Regions from separate parts of the Ignavigranum ruoffiae genome, predicted to be linked through region 2. Evidence: predicted binding sites of a transcription regulator. Region 2 holds the regulator's gene; the other holds the start of a gene.

Region 1 (10,816 bases), 720 kb from region 2:
TTTGGTAGAAGCTTCTTAATTTAGGTCGACGCGTTTCATTGAAAATTAAAGCTAAAGCAATCGGGAAAGGTAAATAGATAAACAGTTTGATGGCTGAAATCACTAAAGTGTTACGGACATACATCCAAGCTTCCCGATTCTTGAAGAAGGCTTGGAAATATTTTAGACCGACCCAATCTTTCCCATACATCCCTGAGGTAAAGGTAAACTTTCGAAAAGCGATTAGAATCCCGGTCATTGGCCAATACGAGAACACCAAGAAGAAAATCAAAGCAGGCAAGAGCATCAAATAAAAGACGCGATACTTACGCCATACTTGTTTAAAGCTGCGACGATGGGGCTTGAAATTCGGATCTGGGGTCTGGCTACTTTCTACTTTTTGCTTAGGGAGCAAATTACCTAGTGACAGCCATTGATTCTTCTCACGTTGCATCACTCATGCTCCCTTCCTCTGTTAATTGCGAATCTGTATTTCGATGAAGTTCAATTCGCTCTTGGCTCTGCGGATCAAAGAAATGGATATACTGGCGATCAAAACATAATTCTAGCTGTTGACCCGCTTGGAAAGGATCCATGGTAAATAATTTACAAATCAGCGGCTGATCTAATAAATGGAAGTGAATTAAGGTTTCACTGCCTAACATCTCAGCTAAATCGACCTCGATCTTAAATTTATTGGCTTGATCGCTTGGAGCTGCCTGGTCTGCTAAGAGAATATTCTCTGGTCGTACTCCCAAAATAATCTCCTTATTAAGATATCCCACCTCAATCAATGCATCCAATAGGTCATGATCAATGGCTAGGACTTGGTCATCTTTGACCAATCCTTCGGCGCAGACTGTCAACGGAATGAAATTCATCGCCGGCGATCCCATAAATCCAGCTACAAATAAATTATTGGGATGTAAATACACCTGACGAGGCGTGCCCACCTGTTGAATGAAACCTTGATTCATAATCACAATCCGATCCGCCATGGTCATCGCTTCAACTTGATCGTGGGTTACATAGACGGTGGTAATTCCTAATTTACGGGTTAACTGAATAATTTCAGCTCGGGTTTGCCCCCGTAATTTAGCGTCTAAGTTAGAGAGCGGTTCATCCATTAAGAAGACTTTGGGCTGGCGTACAATCGCTCGACCTAAAGCGACCCGCTGACGTTGACCCCCTGAGAGTTCTTTCGGTAGACGATCAAGTAAATCAGTCAACCCGATAATTTCAGCAACTTCTTTAACCCGTTGATGAATAGTCTCGTTTTTAATCTTTTTCATTTTTAAACCAAAAGCCATATTCTCACGGACAGTCATGTGAGGATAGAGGGCATAATTCTGGAAGACCATCGCAATATCACGATCTTTTGGATGGAGATTATTTTGAACTTGGCCATCCATGGTAATGGTTCCCGCCGTAATATCTTCTAGGCCGGCAATCATCCGTAAAGTGGTTGACTTCCCACAACCAGAAGGACCGACCAAGACGATAAATTCTTGATCTTCAATTTCTAAATTAAAATCTGTTACCGCTCGTACCGCATCACTATAATCTTTATACAAATGTTCAATACTTATCTTTGCCAAGCTAACCCTCCGTCGGCCAAATTCTGTATTTTTTCTTTGTTTGACCTTTATTTCTTTTTTGTTTACACAAAGAGTATACAAAACAAATATTAAATAAACGTAAATCTATTGTAAATTTTCAAAAAGTTTTATTAACTTTGTAAATTTTATGTAAAGGCGTCTTACTCCAAAATAATCTAGCACGGCCCATCGTGATAAAACGTGCCTTTTAATTTAGTCTTCTGCAAATTTTCTCGGATAGAAACTTGCTATCCGTTCTTACTTTTGCTCGCAAAAAAAAAGACTAAACAGAATCAATCTGCTTAGTCTTTGGCACTAAGTGTCTATCTTGCTTAAATCATCAAGATAATACTTATTTATTTTATTACATCATACCCATACCAGGGTTCATTGGCATTTCAGGTTTATCTGAAGGGATATCCGCTACTACAGCTTCGGTAGTTAGAAGTAATGCGGCCACAGAGGCTGCATTTTGTAAAGCAGTTCGGGCTACTTTAGTTGGGTCAACAATACCAGCGGCAATCATATCTTCATAACGATCGTCGGCAGCATTATAACCTACCCCAGCTTCGGCTTTCTTAACTTCATTGACTACTACAGAACCATCTTGACCGGCATTGGTTGCAATTTGACGGACAGGTTCTTCTAAAGCACGAGCAACAATCTTAATACCCGTTGCTTCATCGCCTTCGGCTTCTAGCGCTTCTACTTCTTTTTGGGCATTGACTAGCGCGGTACCTCCACCGGCAACAATACCTTCTTCAACGGCGGCGCGAGTTGCATTTAAAGCATCTTCAATGCGAAGCTTACGTTCTTTTTGTTCAGTTTCGGTAGCTGCCCCGACTTTAACCACAGCCACCCCGCCGGCTAATTTCGCTAGACGTTCTTGCAATTTCTCACGGTCATACTCTGAACTGGTTTCTGCAGTTTGAGCGCGAATGAGATCAATACGTTGTTGAATTTGTTCGGATTGACCGCCACCTTCAACAATCGTGGTATTATCTTTGGTTACATTGACTTTAGAAGCAGAACCTAGATGTTCTACAGTTGCATCTTTCAATTCGAAACCAAGTTCTTCAGAAATTACTGTAGCACCCGTTAAGATGGCAATATCTTCTAACATCGCTTTACGACGGTCCCCAAAACCAGGAGCTTTCACGGCAACTACATTAAGTGTACCACGTAATTTGTTCAACACTAAGGTTGGTAGAGCTTCCCCTTCAACATCTTCAGCAATAATTAAGAGTGGACGAGATTGTTGCATCACGTTCTCTAATAATGGCAAGATGTCTTGGATATTGTTAATTTTGCGGTCGGTAATGAAGATCAGTGGATTTTCTAAATCAGCCACCATTTTTTCATTATCAGTGACCATATATTGAGATAGGTAGCCGCGGTCAAATTGCATTCCTTCAACCACTGATAATTCTGTTTCAATGGTTTGAGATTCTTCAATGGTAATAACCCCATCTTGACCTACTTTTTCCATCGCATCGGCAATCAATTCACCAATCTTTTGGTCACCAGAAGAGATGGCAGCGACTTGAGCAATCGCTTCTTTAGATTCTACTTTCTTAGAAGCCTTGCTTAAAGCTTCGACAGCTACTTGGGTCGCTTTTTCAATACCACGACGGATTCCCACTGGATTTGCGCCAGAGGTAACATTCTTCATCCCTTCACGGACAATGGCTTGTGTCAGCAAGGTCGCAGTAGTAGTTCCGTCCCCAGCAACATCGTTAGTTTTAGAAGCTACTTCTTGAACCAATTGAGCTCCCATATTTTCAAAACGATCTTCTAATTCAATTTCACGGGCAATAGTCACCCCATCATTAGTAATCATGGGTGAACCAAATTGTTGATCAAGGACCACGTTTCTACCCTTAGGTCCAATGGTTGTCTTGACGGTATCAGCTAAGATATCAACCCCACGTAGTAAGGCTGCGCGTGCATCTTCTGAGAATTTCAATTCTTTTGCCATGTATAAATCTCTCCTTTAATTCAGTATTCTGTTGATAATCTGTTTGATTAGTCAATCACAGCAAGTAAATCTTTTAATTCTGCGATTAAATATTTTTCTTCTTGGTATTCAATTTCTGATCCAGCATAAGATTTAAAGTAAACTTGGTCCCCTACTTTAACCCCGTCTTCAGCTTCTACTTCTGGACCAACGGCAATTACTTCGCCATATTGTTCTTTTTCTTTAGAAGAAGAAGGTAGGACGAAGCCGCTAGCTGTGGTTTCTTCTGTTTCAGCCACTTTAATGATTACACGTTTTCCTAAGGGTTTTAACATTTACAATAACCTCCAATGATTGATAATTTTTCTTTAGCACTCTTTGACATTGAGTGCTAAATCTATGCTTCTATAATAGTCTAATTAGGTCAAGATTGCAAGCCATAACCTCTAAATAAATAAAAAAACGGGCCTAAGCCCGTCGGTTACCATTATTGAGATAAATCACTTTCGATAAAATAGATTAAGGTTTGCAACTCATTGGTTAAGTCCACATTCTGCACATGAACACCGGCTGGAACTTCAAAGCGCAAAGGAGTAAAATTCAGAATTCCTTTGATGCCACTTTTAATCAAGCGATCAACCACATCATGAGCGGACTCCTCCGGAACGGTTATAATCATCACATCAAGTTGTTGTTGTTCCATTTGATATTCAATATCATCCATCGAATACACCGGTACCCCAGATTGAATCGTTCCGACAATCTCCTCACGAACATCAAAGGCCGCACCAATCCGAATATTAGAACTCTTCCTAAAATTATAATTCAATAAAGCGTGACCTAGATTCCCCACGCCAATCAGGCCGACATTGGTCAAGCGGTCTTGACTCAGAATCTTCGTGAAAAACTGTAACAAGTATTCCACATCATAACCATAGCCTCGTTTACCTAAAGCACCAAAGTATGAAAAATCACGCCGAATGGTCGCACTATCTACTTTAACCGCCGCACTTAATTCTGTGGATGATACTCGATCAATATCTGCATCATGCAAATACTGTAAATAACGACGATAAATAGGTAGACGCAATGCGGTAGCTCTCGGTATGTTCTGTTGCATTTGCGACACTCCAATCTCTATTATCCTTTTAACTTCCATAGTATAGCAGATAATTTCTTGGATTGCGACAGTTGCTCCCTAAGTTTGTGAATTCTTCCCAAAGTCGTTCGCTTTTAACATATTAGCTATTGAAGCTTTTTGACCGAGAAATATAAAGGCTCTAAGCTTTTTTGCGAGCTTAAATCGCTCATGCTATAATGAGGCGACAACCATTGGGAAGTAGGAGAAAATCATGATTCTATTGCAAGCGAATAATGTGGCACGTCGTTTCGCTGATGTGACCTTATATGAGCAGGTAAATTTTAATATTCAAAGTGGCGACCGGGTGGCCTTGGTCGGTCGTAATGGAACAGGTAAGTCTACATTAATTGAACAGATTATGGGACAAGAACCCCTCTCAGAAGGTGAGATTACCACCGCTAAGAATTTACGGATTGGCTATTTGGAACAACATGTGGCGATCAATTCTAATCGGACCATTTGGGATGAGATGATGACAGTCTTCAAAGACCGGTTAGCTTTAAGAGACGAGGCCGAAACACTGGCGAATCAACTGGCTGATTTAGCTGACCGAACCCACAGTCCAGAATATCAGCAGACTTTAGCCCACTATGATCAGATCCAAGAACAGATGATTCAAAATAATGTCTACGCGATTGAATCTGATATCCGTACAGTCTTACATGGTTTTATATTCTATGAAGAAGACTATCAAAGACCGGTTAATTCCTTGTCCGGTGGCCAGAAAACTCGTCTAGCTTTGGCCCGGACTTTATTGACGGATTATGACTTGCTCATCTTAGATGAACCTACCAACCATTTGGATATGGAGACCTTAGCTTGGCTAGAGAATTATTTGATGTCTTATCGGGGAGCCTTGTTACTGGTCTCCCATGACCGCTACTTCCTGAATAAAGTGGCTCAGCAAGTCATTGAATTACGTCATAAAACCCTCCATACCTATGCGGGAAATTATGATTATTATTTAAAAGAAAAAGCCTTACGCCAACAACAAGAACAACAAGCCTATGATAAGCAACAAGAAGAAATCGCCAAATTAGAAGATTTTATCCAAAAAAATATCACCCGGGCATCGACCACCAAGCGTGCTCAAAGTCGGCGCAAACGCCTCGAAAAGATGGAACGAATTGAAAAACCCTTACAAGATCAACAAGCGCCAAGAATTCAATTCTCAGCTGCCAAAGAAAGTGGCCAGCGAGTCATTGATGTCAATAATCTAGCCATCGGTTATTCGGCGAGTGAGGCTCCCTTAGCCCGCCACCTTAACCTAGAATTAGGACGTCAAGAAGCCATTGCCATTGTCGGTCCTAACGGCGTCGGTAAAACCACCTTGTTAAAGACGATCTTGGGACAAATACCTGCCCTAGCGGGTGATATACGCCTGGGCAGCAACGTGCAAATAGGCTATTATGACCAAAATGTCAACCAGCTCGACCCTAATCTCACCGTATTGGAAACCTTGTGGCAGGCTCATGACTTAACCGATGAATGGCAAATCCGCTCGATTTTAGGTTCCTTCTTATTCTCAGGGGAAACGGTAGAAAAGAAAGTCGGTTTACTTTCCGGAGGGGAGAAGGCGCGTCTAAGTTTAGCCTTATTAGCCACCAACCATGATAATACCCTCTTATTGGACGAACCGACCAATCACTTAGATATCGATAGCAAAGAAGTCTTGGAAGATGCTTTAATCAACTATGATGGTAGCTTGCTCTTTGTCTCCCATGACCGCTATTTTATCAATCGGATTGCTAGCAAGGTCCTAGAAATTCACCCAGAAGGCGCGGACCTCTACTTGGGTGACTACGATTATTACCAAGCCAAAAAAGCTGAACTCTTACAAATTGCTGCCGCCCAAGAGGCTAATCAAGAAGATTTAATGCAGACGAAAACTGCACCGATGAGTCAAAACCAGCGTAGTTATGAAGATTCCAAGTTACTCCGCCAACAATTACGCAAATTAGAGAAACAAGTCGAAGATAGCTGGCAAAGCAATGAAGCACTCGAGCTTGAATTAGAACAAATTGAAGCCAAGATGGCTGAGTTGGCACAGGCTAACGATAGTCAAGCCTTAGCTCAACAACATAAAGAACAACTGCGAGTCCAAGCTGCCATTGACCAAGCTGTGCAAGCTTGGGAAGAAGCTGCCCTGAACCTCGAAGCCTTTAAAGAAGAGCATGAACTTTAATCCTTAATCAATAAAGGGTAGAGATCTTCTTGATTGATTTACTATCCAGATTCCTGGTTAATCACAATAAACCGAATATTTACCCAGCAAAAAGGACCCACGAGCATTACAACTTGGTAATTGTTCGCCAAGTAATCTCTAGAGGGTCCTATTCTGAAAGTCAGCTATTCATGCTTGACTTCCATTGGGTAATATTCGGTTTTTTAAAATTTCTTTGCCATCAAGAATAACGATCAACGAATGATTTCAGTCTGATTCAGCGAGTTAAATATACCGCTAGGATTATGACTCAGCCATATTTTACTTAAGTTTAACCAGCCTATAGATCTAAGCCAGGTTGAGCGTTCAAATCCAATTCAACAAATCTGCCTTGTTGATACAAGCTATAGGCTGCTGCTCCGATCATTGCGGCATTATCGCCGCAGAGACTAAAATCAGGAATGAGCAGGGTTAAGTCAGGATGCTTCTGGGCTAAAGTCTGAGCAAGTTGTTGACGCAAGGCTGAATTAGCAGCGACTCCGCCCGCCAATATGAATTGACGAACTTGTGGGTAACGATCCAGAGCCCGCATTGATTTGTCCACTAAGATTTCAACCGCCGCTTGTTGAAAAGAGCAGGCCAAGTTGGCTGTGTCAATCTTTTCCCCACGTTGCTGTGCATTATGCACTAGGTTCATCACTGCCGATTTCATGCCCGAAAATGAGAAATCAAGATTATCCTCTTGAAGCATGGCTCGTGGAATCGCATAGGTGTCCTGACCTTGGTGGGCCAATTGATCTAAATACTTTCCTGCTGGATAGGGCAAATCCAAAATCCGCCCCACCTTGTCATAGGCTTCACCTACGGCATCGTCTTGGGTCTCGCCGACAACTTGAAAATCGCCATCATCAGCCATATAAACTAATTCGGTGTGCCCACCAGAAACTATTAAGGCCAACAAAGGAAATTCAAGCGCTTGAGAGAGTTGATTGGCATAGATATGGCCCGCCAAATGATTCACTGCAATTAAAGGTTTATGGTGAACAAATGCCAAAGTTTTGGCAGCCGTGACTCCTACCAAGAGGGCGCCGACTAAACCAGGTCCGTAGGTCACAGCAATCGCATCAATCTGATCCATTTCAACCCCAGCTTGGTCGAGGGCCATTTGATAGACTTGACTGATTTGTTCCACATGATGACGACTGGCAACTTCCGGCACCACACCGCCAAAGCGCATATGACTCTTCACTTGCGAAGCGATAACATTGGACCGAATGAATCGACCGTCTTCCACGACGGCGACACTGGTTTCATCACAAGATGATTCAAAAGCTAAGATTAAAGTCACTCACTTATCTCCTTTCCCAAATCATAATAAAAGCATCTTCTCGAGGCTGCTGATAATAATCTAGCCGACTTCCCCTTAATTCAAACGCCGATTGTTGATATAAATTAATGGCCGAGCGATTTGAGACCCGAACTTCCAGATAGATCTCTTGAATACTGTCAATCCTTTGCAAGGCTGCAATCAGTCGCTGACCATAACCTTGCTTCCGCCATTCAGGACGAACATAAATCTGAATTAAATCGGCTTGGTCGAAGATTTGACGATAGCTTAGATAGGCTATCATCTTTCTTTCTTTTTCAATGACGATGAATTGGGTCTGTTCTGAAGCTAATTCGGTGATAATTAAGGCAGGAGACCAAGCAAATCCTTCTTCAATTAATTTTGCCAATTGCCGTCTTTGACGACGAGTAAGATCTTGACTTGAAAGATGTAATAATTTTATTTCTGACATAAGGACAACACCATCTCGAAGGCATCTTCATGATTATCTGAATAATAAAAATGCTTAACATGCCCTTTAACAAAACCGGCACCGATATAAAGATTCTGAGCCCGATAATTAGACTGGCGAACTTCTAAGGTAATCTTTGGTAGGCCGATTAACTTAACAGCTTCAATCCATTTATCTAAGAGTAGTTGACCATAGCCTTGACCTTGATAATCAGGATGGACCATCAGATGGCTAATATGGGCTCCTTGAGGTTTAAAGCGACCGGTCACCGCCCCTAAAATCTGACTCTGACCATCGACCTGGATTTGCTCTAAGATTAAATAAACGGCAAACGGATTTCGCTCCCAGTCCGCCTGAAAATCTTTCAAACGCCAAGCTAAATATCCCTGATAAGCTTGATCTTCTAAATGAACAAACTCTGCTAAATCGGCTTCGCCGCCCAAACGAAATCTTAAATCCTGGTCTTTAGTGACCAAACTCAACTCGTTTTGTAGCTGATTCATGATTGTGTGTTTGACCACCTTGCGTTTAGGTGAACCACTACGAAAAATGTTCAATATATCTTTCATTTTCTTCCTCATTTGCTACGGGTCGCTGATGTTGATCGGCCCATTGTCGTTCAGCTAAGGTGGCATGAACATAATTAGGATTTAAAGTATGAATATCTTTGACTGGGTCTATCTTTATGCCAGTAAAAGCAAGATCGGCCCGAGGATAATATTCGGCGCTGGATTGAAGTTTAAAAGAAAGTTGCGGGTATTCTTGATGCAGAAGGTCAGCAAAGGCTTCAATTTGATAACCGATCAGAATCAGTTCTCCATAAGACTTATCTCGTAAACGCGTCGTCAATTTAGGAATAACGCTTTGCCAATCTACGTGTTGATCATGACCTAAGGCCGTCAACTCACCCTCTGCTTGAGCGAAAAGATTGCAATAAGCGGATAAGCGACGAGCGTCTATGATTGGTAAAATTAAATCGTCTGGCTGGGCCTGTGCTTGTTGAGCTAATAAGGCTAGACTAGAAACCTGATAGACAGGAATTTGCCGGGACAAGCCCCACATCTTAGCTAAGCTCACCCCAATTCGGAGTCCTGTATAAGATCCTGGACCGACGCCCACAATCAATCCAGCCACATCTTCCACTTTCCAGTCCACACTTTGCAATAAACGTTGAATTTGGGGCAACAAGCTGGCCCCATGTTGCTGGCTCAATTGTTGATGAAAAGAAGCCACCGGAACTATATTGCCCAGACTCCCCTGGCCAAGGGCTAGCGACAAGGCTGCTGATGAGGTATCCAGGGCTAACCATTTCATAAAATTTCCTCCTAAATATAACTTAATATGCCCGTGCCAACCAAACTGTGGTTGTGGCAGGTTCGCCAGTAATAATGTCTTTTTGTTTGGCTTCGACGGTACCCGCGAAAGGAATATTTCGGGTAGTAAAGCCCGTTCGTTCTTTAATCTCGGCCTCAGTTTCGGCTTTACCATTCCATCCAGCTAAGACAAAACCGAGTGGCTCGCCAGCGGATTGTTTAGCTTCGATATGTGCTTCCAATTCTTCAATCGTATTAATATGAGTGTAAGATAACTCTTTAACCCGTTGACGGGCTGATTCTAATAATCGACCTTGCATTTCGCTTAAAGCAGTTTGGATTTCTTTAACGAAATCTGCCAAATCGATGCTCTCCTTATCGGCTAAATCACGAGCCTTAAGAATCGCTTGTTGATTAGCCAAGTCACGAGGACCAATTTCCACGCGTAATGGCACTCCTCTAAGTTCCCACTCATTAAACTTATAACCTGGACGATTATCACTATCATCAACGATAGTGCGAATGCCCTCTTTCTTCAAGTCATTTTGCAATTGTTCAATGGTTTCCATAATAGCAGGGTTCTTTTGCCATGGGCCAACTGGAATAAATACCACTTGTTGGGGAGCAATTTTTGGTGGTAGGACCAGCCCTTGATCATCACCATGGGTCATAATCATCGCCCCAATTAATCGAGTAGAAATTCCCCAGGAGGTAGTATAGGTAAGGACATGCTCGTTATCTTGATTCAAATAGCGGATATTGAAAGCTTCGGCAAATTTTGTGCCCATATAATGGGAAGTTCCTGCTTGGACTGCCTTACCATCTTGCATCATGGCTTCAACTGAGAAGGTGCGTTCAGCACCGG
Region 2 (10,816 bases):
GATACCTAATGACAATGGTGTAACGTCTAGAAGAACGATATCTTTGACATCCCCAGAAATAACGCCACCTTGAATGGCAGCTCCCATAGCCACAACTTCATCTGGGTTTACTGATTTATTAGGTTCTTTACCTGTTTCTTTACGAACGGCTTCGACCACTGCTGGAATACGGGTAGATCCGCCGACCAAAATGACTTGGTCTAAATCAGAAGCAGATAGACCTGCATCTTTCAAGGCTTGACGCACTGGTTTCTTTGTTCTTTCAACAAGTTCATCAGTCAGTTCATCAAATTTCGCCCGGGTTAAGCTCGTTTCTAAATGCAATGGACCGTCAGCAGAAGCAGTAATGAATGGTAAGCTAATTTGAGTGCTCGTTACCCCGGATAAATCTTTTTTAGCTTTTTCGGCAGCATCTTTCAAACGTTGCATTGCCATTTTATCTTTGGATAAGTCGATGCCTTGAGCTTTCTTGAAGTCTTCGACGAGATAGTCAATAATTTTGTTATCGAAGTCATCCCCACCTAATTGGTTATCACCAGAGGTAGATAATACATCGAAGACACCTTCACCGAGTTCTAGGATAGACACGTCAAAGGTACCCCCACCAAGGTCGAATACCAAGATTTTTTCGTCTTCTTCAGTCTTATCTAGACCGTAAGCTAAAGCAGCGGCTGTCGGTTCGTTGACAATCCGTTCAACTTCTAAACCGGCGATTTTACCAGCATCTTTCGTTGCTTGACGTTGAGCATCATTGAAATAGGCTGGTACGGTGATAACAGCCTTAGTAACTTTCTCACCTAAATAATCTTCGGCATATCCTTTAAGATATTGTAGAATCATGGCTGAGATTTCTTGCGGTGTATAGTCTTTACCACCCATGGATACTTTGTAAGAACCTTCACCCATATGACGTTTAATAGATGAAACAGTATCTGGATTAGTTACTGCTTGGCGCTTAGCTACTTCACCGACTTGAACTTCATCATTCTTGAAAGCAACCACAGATGGAGTTGTACGATTACCTTCTGGGTTTGGAATAATTTTAGCTTCGCCGCCTTCTAAGACTGAAACGGCAGAGTTAGTAGTACCTAAGTCAATTCCGATAATTTTAGACATAATATCTATCTCCTTTTTCTTAATTATTTATCTTCTGAATTGGAAGTTTCTTCTGCAACAATGACCATGGCTGGTCGAAGAATACGATCATCTAATTGATAACCTTTTTGTAATACTTGCATCACGGTGTTGGCTGGATACTGGTTGCCTCCAGGCATCACACTGATAGCTTGATGTAGGTTTGGATCAAACTCTTGTCCTAGAGGATCAACTACAGTGATTTTCTCCTGGTTAAAGGCTGCAATGAATTGCTTGTGCACCATCTCCACGCCTTGCTTAAGTGCTTGAGCATCTTCTGATGTCGTCTCCGTCGCCAAAGCTCGTTCCAAATTATCCAGAACTTCTAACAGATTGCTGGCTAAGTTTTGTGACCGATATTTAGCCGCTAGAGAACGCTCACGTGCATTTCTTTTCTGAATGTTATTGATCTCGGCTTGCAAGCGCAAGGTTCGATCTTCTAACTCCTCATTCTTTGCTTGTAATTGCTCAATTAAATCAGGCTCTTTCTCAGTTGCTTCCATCTGTGAATCTACTGATTCAGTGGCCTTAGCCTCTGTCTCTTGAGTCAAATCTTCTTCTGTCATCCTTGACTCAGTATCTTGACTTTGATTGTCCTTAGTTTCTTGCTGAGTTGAATCTATATTTTCAACTTCTTCTTCATGTTGCTTATGTGCTTCATGTTCACTCATAGTCACCCTCCTCAAATTAATTCATAAATTTAGCTGTCATTTGTTGCATAATCGAGATGACCCGATCATAATGCATCGTTGACGGTCCCACTAAACCTATACAGATCCGCTGGTGACCATAGTTAAATTTGACATATACAATAGAAATATTGGCTAAAGTTTGAGGTGCAAATTCAAAACCAAATAACACATTGACGCCATTTTTGCCTTGTTCAATCAAATCGTATAATTCTTTAGAACCATCGATGAGTTGAAACAAATGTTTCATCGCTGAAACACTCAATTGAGTCTCCATTAAATCAAATAGATTTAACTTGCCAATCACTTTATATTGGTGGGTCTTCAATTGCCTTAAAGTCTGTTCCACTAGATCCGAAACATCAATCTGATAACCGATTAAGCGTTGAATTTGTAATGGAATTGAAAGCTTCAAACGCTGATAAGCTTCTTCTAATAAAGAACCTTTCAGCTCCTCATTGATCAATTGATTCACCTTATCAATCTCTTCTAGAGATAATGCCATCGGTAGATCAATAATTTGATGATCTAGCCGACCTGAATCGACGACCAACATTGCAATCACTCGATTACCGGCAATCGGTACGAGTTTCAATTCTTCAAAATAATGACGTTCATTATTCTGCCTTAAGATAAAACCACTGTATCCAGAATGTTCCACCAGCATTTCAAGCACCAATTGACCAAGCTGACTGGGATCATAATAATCCTCGGCCATTAACCGTTCAACAGCCAACAAATCTTCGTGTTTAAAAGTCGGTGCATCCTGGGTATACATAAGACCTTGGACGTAATAACGATAGCCTTCATTCGAAGGAATCCGGCCACTAGAACTATGGGCTTTATTCAGAAAGCCTTCCTGTTCTAGTGCCACCATATCATTACGAATTGTCGCGGGACTGACTGTTAAATAGGATTCTTTTAACAGGGTCTTAGAACCAATCGGTTCCTCAAAGCGACTATAAAGTTCAATAATGAGCTGTAACACTTCCTTTTGTCTTTGGGTTAACATGTATTCACCTCTTGGTTAGCACTCGAATTATTAAAGTGCTAACTGTCATTATAATAACCCTTTCCCATAAGATTGTCAAGGCAAAACCTTGCTTTTTAGTAAAAAAATTAGCACTCTGCATAACAAAGTGCTAATCCTCTAATTGGTCTTCAGTTCCTGAATAAAATGAGAAGCCTTCCCCGAGTACTTGCTGAACGTCGGTAATCGTCACAAAGGCGCGAGGATCGATATCATAGATAATTTTTTGGGTAGGGAGAATCTGAAATCGATTAACTACAATATATAGACTGTTACGCTGTTTCTTAGAATAATAGCCGTAGCCATTCAAGATAGTCACGCCTCGATTGATTTCTTCGGTAATCTTCTTGGCAATTTCTTCATGGTGGTCTGAAATAATCAAGAAAGCGCGCTTCGGATTCGATCCTTCCAGTAAGAAATTCATAATCTTACTAGTAGTATAAAGAGCGATTACCGTGAGAACTCCTTTTTCTAAGCCAATAGCATAGGTTAAAGGAATGACAATCATACAATCGATCATCAAGAGAGCAATCGGAATACTAATGCCTACATATTTATTCATAATCATGGCAATAATGTCAGACCCTGCAGTCGTACCACGACCATAAATAACTAAACTGATACCCACTCCAATTAGGAAACCTGAAGCAACGGAAGCTAATAGGGTATTTGAAGGAATAAATAAAGGTAAATGAATATAATGCAAGAAGAAAGACAAAGCAAAGATGGAAAGAAAGGTGTAATAAATCGTAATTCGATCCAAGTATTTCCAGCCAATAAAGATGACCAGACTATTAATGATAATATTGGAGAGGGCCGGTTTAATGCCAAGCGTATAATAGAATAATAAGGTCAGACCAGTAACGCCCCCCTCACCCAATTCATTGGGAATGTTAATCGAATTTAAGGCAATCGCAAAAATTAAAGACCCTAATAAAACTAGAAAAATTGACCGTAAGGTTTGTTTCATGTTAAGCCTCCTAATCACAAGACTTAAAAAAATTCATCGCTTGAATCTTATCTTGTTCTAATTGTTGCACAAGTTCATCTGCAGAATTAAATTTAATCTCACCACGTAAATAACGATGCCAGCGAATCTTAACGCTGCGACCATAAATATCCTCATCAAAATCAAAAATATTAATCTCACAGCGCAAACCACGCTTACCTGCAAAGCTAATATTATAACCAATAGAAGCCATCCCCTGATACCAACGCTGGTTATAATAAAATTCGACGACATAAATTCCTAAACCTGGTAAGAGTTCTTGAGAAGAGGTCTCAATATTTGCTGTCGGATACCCCATCTTACGACCACGTTTATCCCCATGAATCACAATACCTGAAGTCTGGTAAGCATAACCTAATTCATGATTAGCCAGTTCAATTTGCCCGTCACTTAATAATTCCTTGATTGATGAAGAACCAATCTTATGTTGGTGCATCACTTGTTCTTCAACTTTGATAATCTCAAAACGACCCCGACTATGGTCAATCAGTGTATCCATATTGGCAATTTCTTTCGGACCATAAGTATAATCAAATCCAGCCACCACGACTCGGCTATGAAGTCCGACGATATAGTTGTCAACAAATTCTTGCGGTTTTTGATGGCCAAAATTGTGATCATAGCGCACGATATAGAGAATATCTACCCCTAGGTCTTCCATTAACTCAATTTTACGTTTGAGTGTAGACAAATAAGTGACCGAATAAGGTGAAATCCCCGTGTAAATAATCTTCGGATGCTGATCAAAGGTCATGACGGCTAAAGGAATCTGTTCTTGTCGGGCCCGAATTCTAGCTTGCTCGATGACCGTCTGATGACCCAAATGCACCCCGTCAAAAAAACCCAAAGCCATTACTAAGGGTTGGGAGAAGATTTGCGCCGAATCATAGGGATGGCTTAAATAAATTACTTGCATAGTCACACTCTTTCTATCGAAACATTTTTCGTGGTTTAATCCATCCTGGTCGTTGAGGATGGCCATAATACATTGCTACTAGGCGGTCTTGGTAGATTAAACAACAGGGTTGATCAATCAAAGAACCAAAATAGTCAGCCGGTAAGACACTACCGTGTTTCACTAATTCATAATCATGTTCACTAATCGTCAGTTGAGGGAACTCAGTCAAAGCTGTTTCAATCGGTTGGATATATTCTTCAATTCGCCCCTCTCGGTAGACTTGTTCAATTTCAGCTAAAGTTAATGCTTGTTGGTCATGATAGCCTGAACTCGCTAAGCGCTCCAAGGCCGACATATGAGCTGGATAACCGAGCGCGCGACCAATATCAACCGCCAAGGTACGGACAAAAGTTCCCTTACTGCACTCAACGGCAAATTTCCAGGAACAGGATTGGCTGGCCGCATCATACTTAATTGGACTCAATCGATTGAGTTGATATATCTCAATCTGGCGTTGCGGTCGTTCCACTTTCATACCTTGACGTGCATATTCATATAACTTGCGTCCGTTCACTTTAACTGCCGAATAATAAGGAGGGGTTTGGGTTATCTTCCCTTTAAATGTCGCCATAACTGAATCAACCAGCGACTCATCAAGTGCTTGCAAGACAGGTTTTCTTTCAACGAGCTCGCCAGTTTGATCTTCCGTCTCGGTTGACCAACCTAGCGTCACTTCCCCTTGATAAATTTTGTGACCAGACATCAGAAATTCAACCAGCTTCGTCGCTTGACCTAAACAGACTACTAGGACCCCTTCAACTTCCGGATCTAGAGTACCTGTATGGCCGATTTTTTTCATTTTTAGAATTTTTCTTAATTTAAAGATGACATCATGACTGGTCATACCGGCTTCTTTCCAGACGACTAATATTCCATCTAACATCTCATCACCTCTGTCCATGGGATTATTATATCAAAGTTCATCTAGAGCCTCTATTAAAATTAAAAGATATTGGAATATTTGCTTAAAAAATAATGAATTCAGCTGAAATTCTTTAATCTAACTCAGCCTGATCGGCAACATTCGACGATTTTATTAGCAGCTTAACGATTAATAAGCTAGCCACTTTATGCTAATCAGTATTAAGCCAAAGTCTACATATATATAGAAGTAAAAAATCCTCAGCTCAACCAACTTCATCATACAGCAAAAAGACCAAGTATTCGCTGTCTAATTAGAACAGCAAACACTTGGTCGATCATTGATAAGCTAGTGAGCTTAGCCCGATTAATCCTGGTCTTCTTGATGCAATTTATCTAGCAACTGATCAATGCGTTGACCATAGTCAATTGAGCTGTCACGGACAAATTTAATTTCAGGCGCCTTATAGAGTTTAATTCGTTTGGCAATTTCTTTGCGGACTAAACCAGTGGCGGCATCTAAACCAGTTTGGGTCTTTTGTCTTTCGCCAGCCTTGTCGGACAAAGTAGAGAAATATACGGTCGCTTCAGATAAATCGCCCGTTAAATCGACATCGGTAATCGTCACCCCTTCTACTCGGGGATCCTTGACCACGCGCATTAATATGTCGCTAATTTCTTTGAGAATTTCTTGTCTTACTCGTCCCACCCGATAGTTTGTCATGGTGACATCCTCCTTTGTATTTATTTACGTTCGATTTCAACCATATGATAGGCTTCAATCACATCATCGACTTTAATATCATTAAAGCTTTCTAACATAATACCACATTCGAAGCCTTTCTTCACTTCACGTGCATCATCTTGGAATCGTTTAAGGCTTGCAATTTCGCCGTCATGAATCACAATATTGTCACGAATCAAACGGACTTGGCTATTACGTTGAATGTAACCCTCGGTCACAAAAGCTCCGGCAATGGTTCCAACCTTAGATACGACGAAGGTTTCACGGACTTGAGCCTGACCTTGAATTTCCTCTTCAAATTCTGGATCGAGTAAACCTTTCATCGCGGATTCGATTTCTTCAATCGCTTGATAAATCACCCGGTACAAGCGAATATCGACTTCTTGGCTTTCAGCTTGTGAACGCGCTTGAGCGGTTGGTCGAACATTGAAACCAACGATAATCGCTTCAGAAGCCACAGCTAATGATACGTCTGATTCATTGATAGCACCGACGGCACTATGGACAATGGATACATTGACCCCTTCAACTTGAATTTTTTGCAGGGAAGCGGCCAAAGCTTCTACAGACCCTTGAACATCCGCCTTGATAATAATATTCACCGTCTTAAGTTCGCCCTCTTGTAAGCTTTGGAAGAGATTATCTAAGGTCACTTTTTGGTTAGCATTGCGTGATTCTTGCAAGGCTTTTTGAGCACGTTCTTCACCGGCTTGACGAGCAGTCTTCTCATCTTCAAAGACAACAAATAAATCTCCGGCTTGTGGCGCATCATTGAGTCCCGTAATTTCAACCGGTGTTGATGGGCCAGCATGTTTAATTCGACGTCCTTGATCATTGACCATGGTTCTTACTCGTCCATACGTATTACCAATTACAATCGGATCCCCAATATTTAAAGTACCATTTTGTACTAAGAGGGTAGCTGTGGGTCCTTGACCCTTGTCTAAACGGGCTTCAATCACAGAACCTACTGCCATTCTTTCTGGATTCGCCTGTAATTCTCGAACCTCAGCCACTAACAGAATCATCTCTAAAAGTTCTTCGATATTCTTATTAAATTTGGCCGAGATTTCAACAAAGATAGTGTCTCCGCCCCATTCTTCAGGAATTAAACCATGTTCGGTTAATTCTTGCTTGACCCGATCAGGATTGGCGGTTGGTTTGTCAATCTTATTGACCGCTACAATAATTGGAACCTCAGCGGCTTTCGCATGGTTAATCGCTTCTACGGTTTGAGGCATGACCCCGTCATCGGCAGCAACGACGATGATAGCAATATCGGTCACATCGGCACCACGCGCCCGCATAGTGGTAAAGGCCTCATGTCCAGGAGTATCTAAGAACGTGATAATTTTACCATCACTATTAATTTGATATGCCCCAATATGTTGAGTAATACCACCCGCTTCTCCTTCAGTCACTCGACTATGGCGCAGTTGATCTAGCAAGGTGGTCTTTCCATGGTCGACATGCCCCATAATCGTAACCACTGCGGGACGTTCTTGAAGTTGATCTGCATTCTCTTCATCTTCTTCGAAGAATTGATCCAAGTCAGTCATATCAATGACCACTTTTTCTTTGGCTTCAACCCCGTATTCTAAGGCAATTAATTCGATGACATCTTTGGATAGGGCTTGGTTTTGATTAGCCATTACCCCAAGCATCATTAATTTCTTAATGATTTCTGTCGCATCTCGGTGGAAGATTTTAGCAATATCTTGGATATTCATGCCTTCACTGTATTCGAATACTTCTGGCAAATCTTTATGCTTACGTTTGGTAATGCCTTTTGAAGGTGTTTCGGCTTGTGGACGACGATGTCCTCGGCGATGGCGGCGGCGACGACGCGGCTCATCTTTAGAATGAGAATCTTGACCACGATGAGTTTGCGATTGGTCCGCTCTTTGTCCCTTCTGGCGGTGATCTTTACGTTGCGAAGAACGTTTTTTCTGACTCGCTTCTTGGGCAGATTCCTTATGTTTTCCGTCTTTTTGGCTTTCTTTTTGGGCCTTTCCTTGTTTAGTCTTGGACGGTCCTTTTTGTTCGGTTTGCTTAGTTTTTTTGTCGGATTTTGGGCTAGCCTTTACGCTAGGTCCTGAACTTTTCAATGCCTTTAGTAGAATGTCTTGTTCCTTATCTGTCATTGAAGACATGTGACTACCAAATTCAAGGCCTTTCTTCTTAGCTAATTCAAGAATTTCTTTACTCGAATGGTTATTTTCTTTTGCAAATTCATAGATGCGTTTTGATGTCATGAAATCACCTTCCTGTTATTCATTCCTGTTATTCATTCATATACGTTCTTCTCCAGTCTGATAAGATAAAAATTTCGCCGACATTCCTCGATCTGTAATTCCTAAGATGGACCGACTCTTATTCAGAGCATGACTTAATTCATCTCGCGTAAAATTATTTATGCAGGGAACATGGTGGACTTGGCTTAAACGTTGATAACGACTATAAGTCGCTTGACTAATATCTTTGGCTAGGATGATACAGGCGACTTTATCACGCTTCACAGCTTTCTCTACCGCTTCATCTCCGTGCACAAGCTTGCCTGCTCTTAAAGCCAAACCCAATATTTTTAATGCTTTATCATGATTCATTGAATAATTCTTTCCTTGCTTTTTGCCGGTCAACATATTCATAGAGTTCATCATAGAACGCTTCACTAATGCTCACGCCAAAAACTTTATCAAAAGTTTTTTGTTTTTTAGCTTTCTCTACGAGTTTAGGTTCTAAACCAACATAGGCGCCGCGACCATTTTGTTTTCCAGTGGGATCAATAAAGATCTCGCCCTCTTTATTTTTTACAATTCGCACGAGTTCTTTTTTAGGAAACATCTCTTGAGAAACGACACAACGGCGCATGGGAATTTTTTTAGTTTTTTGTCCTTGTTTTGCCATCGCTCTTCCTCTTTTCTATTCTATTTCTGTCTCAGAATCTTCTATAGTCTCTGAATCGTCTTCTAAAGCAAGCTCATCATTATCAATGGTTGCTAAATCAATCTCATCCACTGAGTCTGAGGCTAAATTGCTATCCTCATTGGTCAGCGTTGAATCTTCGCTTACTAGATTCATTTCATTTGCTGGGTCTAATTCTTCACTTTCCACATCAGCCAGAATCTCTTCCTTAGGTTCTTCTTGTATCTCGGTTAAATATTCTTCATAGGCTGATTCTGATTTGATATCAATTTTGTGACCAGTGAGTCGGGCTGCTAACCGTGCATTTTGTCCTTTTTTACCAATGGCTAAGGATAATTGATAATCTGGCACCACGACTAAAGCCACATTGTCTTCCTCCTGGAAGAAGACATCGACCACATCTGCAGGATTCATGGCGTTCTTAATAAAAATGGCTGGATCTTCATGATATTCAATAATATCCATATTCTCGCCATGAAGTTCACTGACAATCGTTTGAACCCGTTGTCCGCCTTGGCCGACACAAGTTCCTACTGGATCCACCTGAGGATCTCTAGAGCGAACAGCGACCTTGGCTCGGTCGCCAGCTTCACGAGCGATGGCCATGATTTCAACAATCCCTTCATAAATCTCAGGAACTTGTTGCTCAAATAGACGGCGCAGGAAATCTTCATGAGAACGACTCACTACAATCTGTGGTCCTCGAGTAGTCTTATCCACTTTGACCACATACACTTTAATCCGTTGGTCCATGGTAAAGGTTTCGCCCGGAATTTGTTCACGAATTGGCATAACCGCTTCTACCTTACCTAAATTCACATAGACAAAACGGTTATCAATACGTTCGACCGTTCCAGTTAATATTTCATCTTCATATTGGATATATTCATTGTAAATAATATCGCGTTCAGCTTCGCGAATCCGTTGCATGACAACATGTTTTGCTGTTTGCGTAGCGATTCGACCGAAATCCTTGGGTGTGACTTCAAATTTAATATGGTCGCCAATTTCGTAAACTCGATTAATTTGACGAGCCTCTTCTAGGCTAATCTCTAAGGTAGAATCAAAATTAGTTTCTACTACTTCCTTAACTGAATAGACTTTTATATCGCCAGTTTCTAGATTGAAATCTACTTCGACATTCTGAGCTTGGCCATAATTTTTCTTATAGGCCAATTCTAAGGCCGTTTCTAAGGCTTCCTTGATAATTTCACGATTAATCCCTTTTTCTTCTTCTAATAGATCCATGGCTTGAACTAGTTCTTTGCTCATTCTATCACCTCAAATATTCTAAAATTTAACAGCTAGGCGCGCTTTAGCGACACTTTTTTTAGGAATGTCTAAGAGTTTCTTACGAGTCTTATCCATGATTTCGATTTGGTAAGTCTCTTCATCAACGGCGCGCAAGAAACCTTCATGAAATTTCTGTTTATACTGCGGACTATAATAGTCTAAGTGAATATAC

Evidence for each region. The regulator HrcA, encoded in region 2, represses chaperone genes, less so after heat shock. The targets are predictions, from matches to a motif close to TTAGCACTCNNNNNNNNNGAGTGCTAA.
Region 1: M0R79_RS08245 (co-chaperone GroES) is a predicted target of HrcA. The motif match lies at 3,903-3,929, and genes of this name have one in related genera.

The regions. Positions count from the first base shown of each region.
Region 1 is NZ_CP096206.2:1,747,594-1,758,409, forward strand. It holds gene M0R79_RS08230 (ABC transporter permease) at 1-433, opposite strand, end outside; gene M0R79_RS08235 (ABC transporter ATP-binding protein) at 423-1,577, opposite strand; gene groL (chaperonin GroEL) at 1,942-3,555, opposite strand; gene M0R79_RS08245 (co-chaperone GroES) at 3,603-3,869, opposite strand; gene M0R79_RS08250 (redox-sensing transcriptional repressor Rex) at 4,022-4,654, opposite strand; gene M0R79_RS08255 (ABC-F family ATP-binding cassette domain-containing protein) at 4,887-6,860, shown strand; gene tsaD (tRNA (adenosine(37)-N6)-threonylcarbamoyltransferase complex transferase subunit TsaD) at 7,180-8,187, opposite strand; gene rimI (ribosomal protein S18-alanine N-acetyltransferase) at 8,192-8,638, opposite strand; gene rimI (ribosomal protein S18-alanine N-acetyltransferase) at 8,626-9,207, opposite strand; gene tsaB (tRNA (adenosine(37)-N6)-threonylcarbamoyltransferase complex dimerization subunit type 1 TsaB) at 9,179-9,952, opposite strand; gene proS (proline--tRNA ligase) at 9,975-10,816, opposite strand, start outside.
Region 2 is NZ_CP096206.2:1,028,546-1,039,361, forward strand. It holds gene dnaK (molecular chaperone DnaK) at 1-1,116, opposite strand, end outside; gene grpE (nucleotide exchange factor GrpE) at 1,140-1,805, opposite strand; gene hrcA (heat-inducible transcriptional repressor HrcA) at 1,822-2,835, opposite strand; gene M0R79_RS04925 (YitT family protein) at 2,966-3,823, opposite strand; gene ribF (riboflavin biosynthesis protein RibF) at 3,834-4,778, opposite strand; gene truB (tRNA pseudouridine(55) synthase TruB) at 4,792-5,703, opposite strand; gene rbfA (30S ribosome-binding factor RbfA) at 6,049-6,405, opposite strand; gene infB (translation initiation factor IF-2) at 6,426-8,681, opposite strand; gene M0R79_RS04950 (L7Ae/L30e/S12e/Gadd45 family ribosomal protein) at 8,718-9,032, opposite strand; gene rnpM (RNase P modulator RnpM) at 9,022-9,333, opposite strand; gene nusA (transcription termination factor NusA) at 9,349-10,623, opposite strand; gene rimP (ribosome maturation factor RimP) at 10,642-10,816, opposite strand, start outside.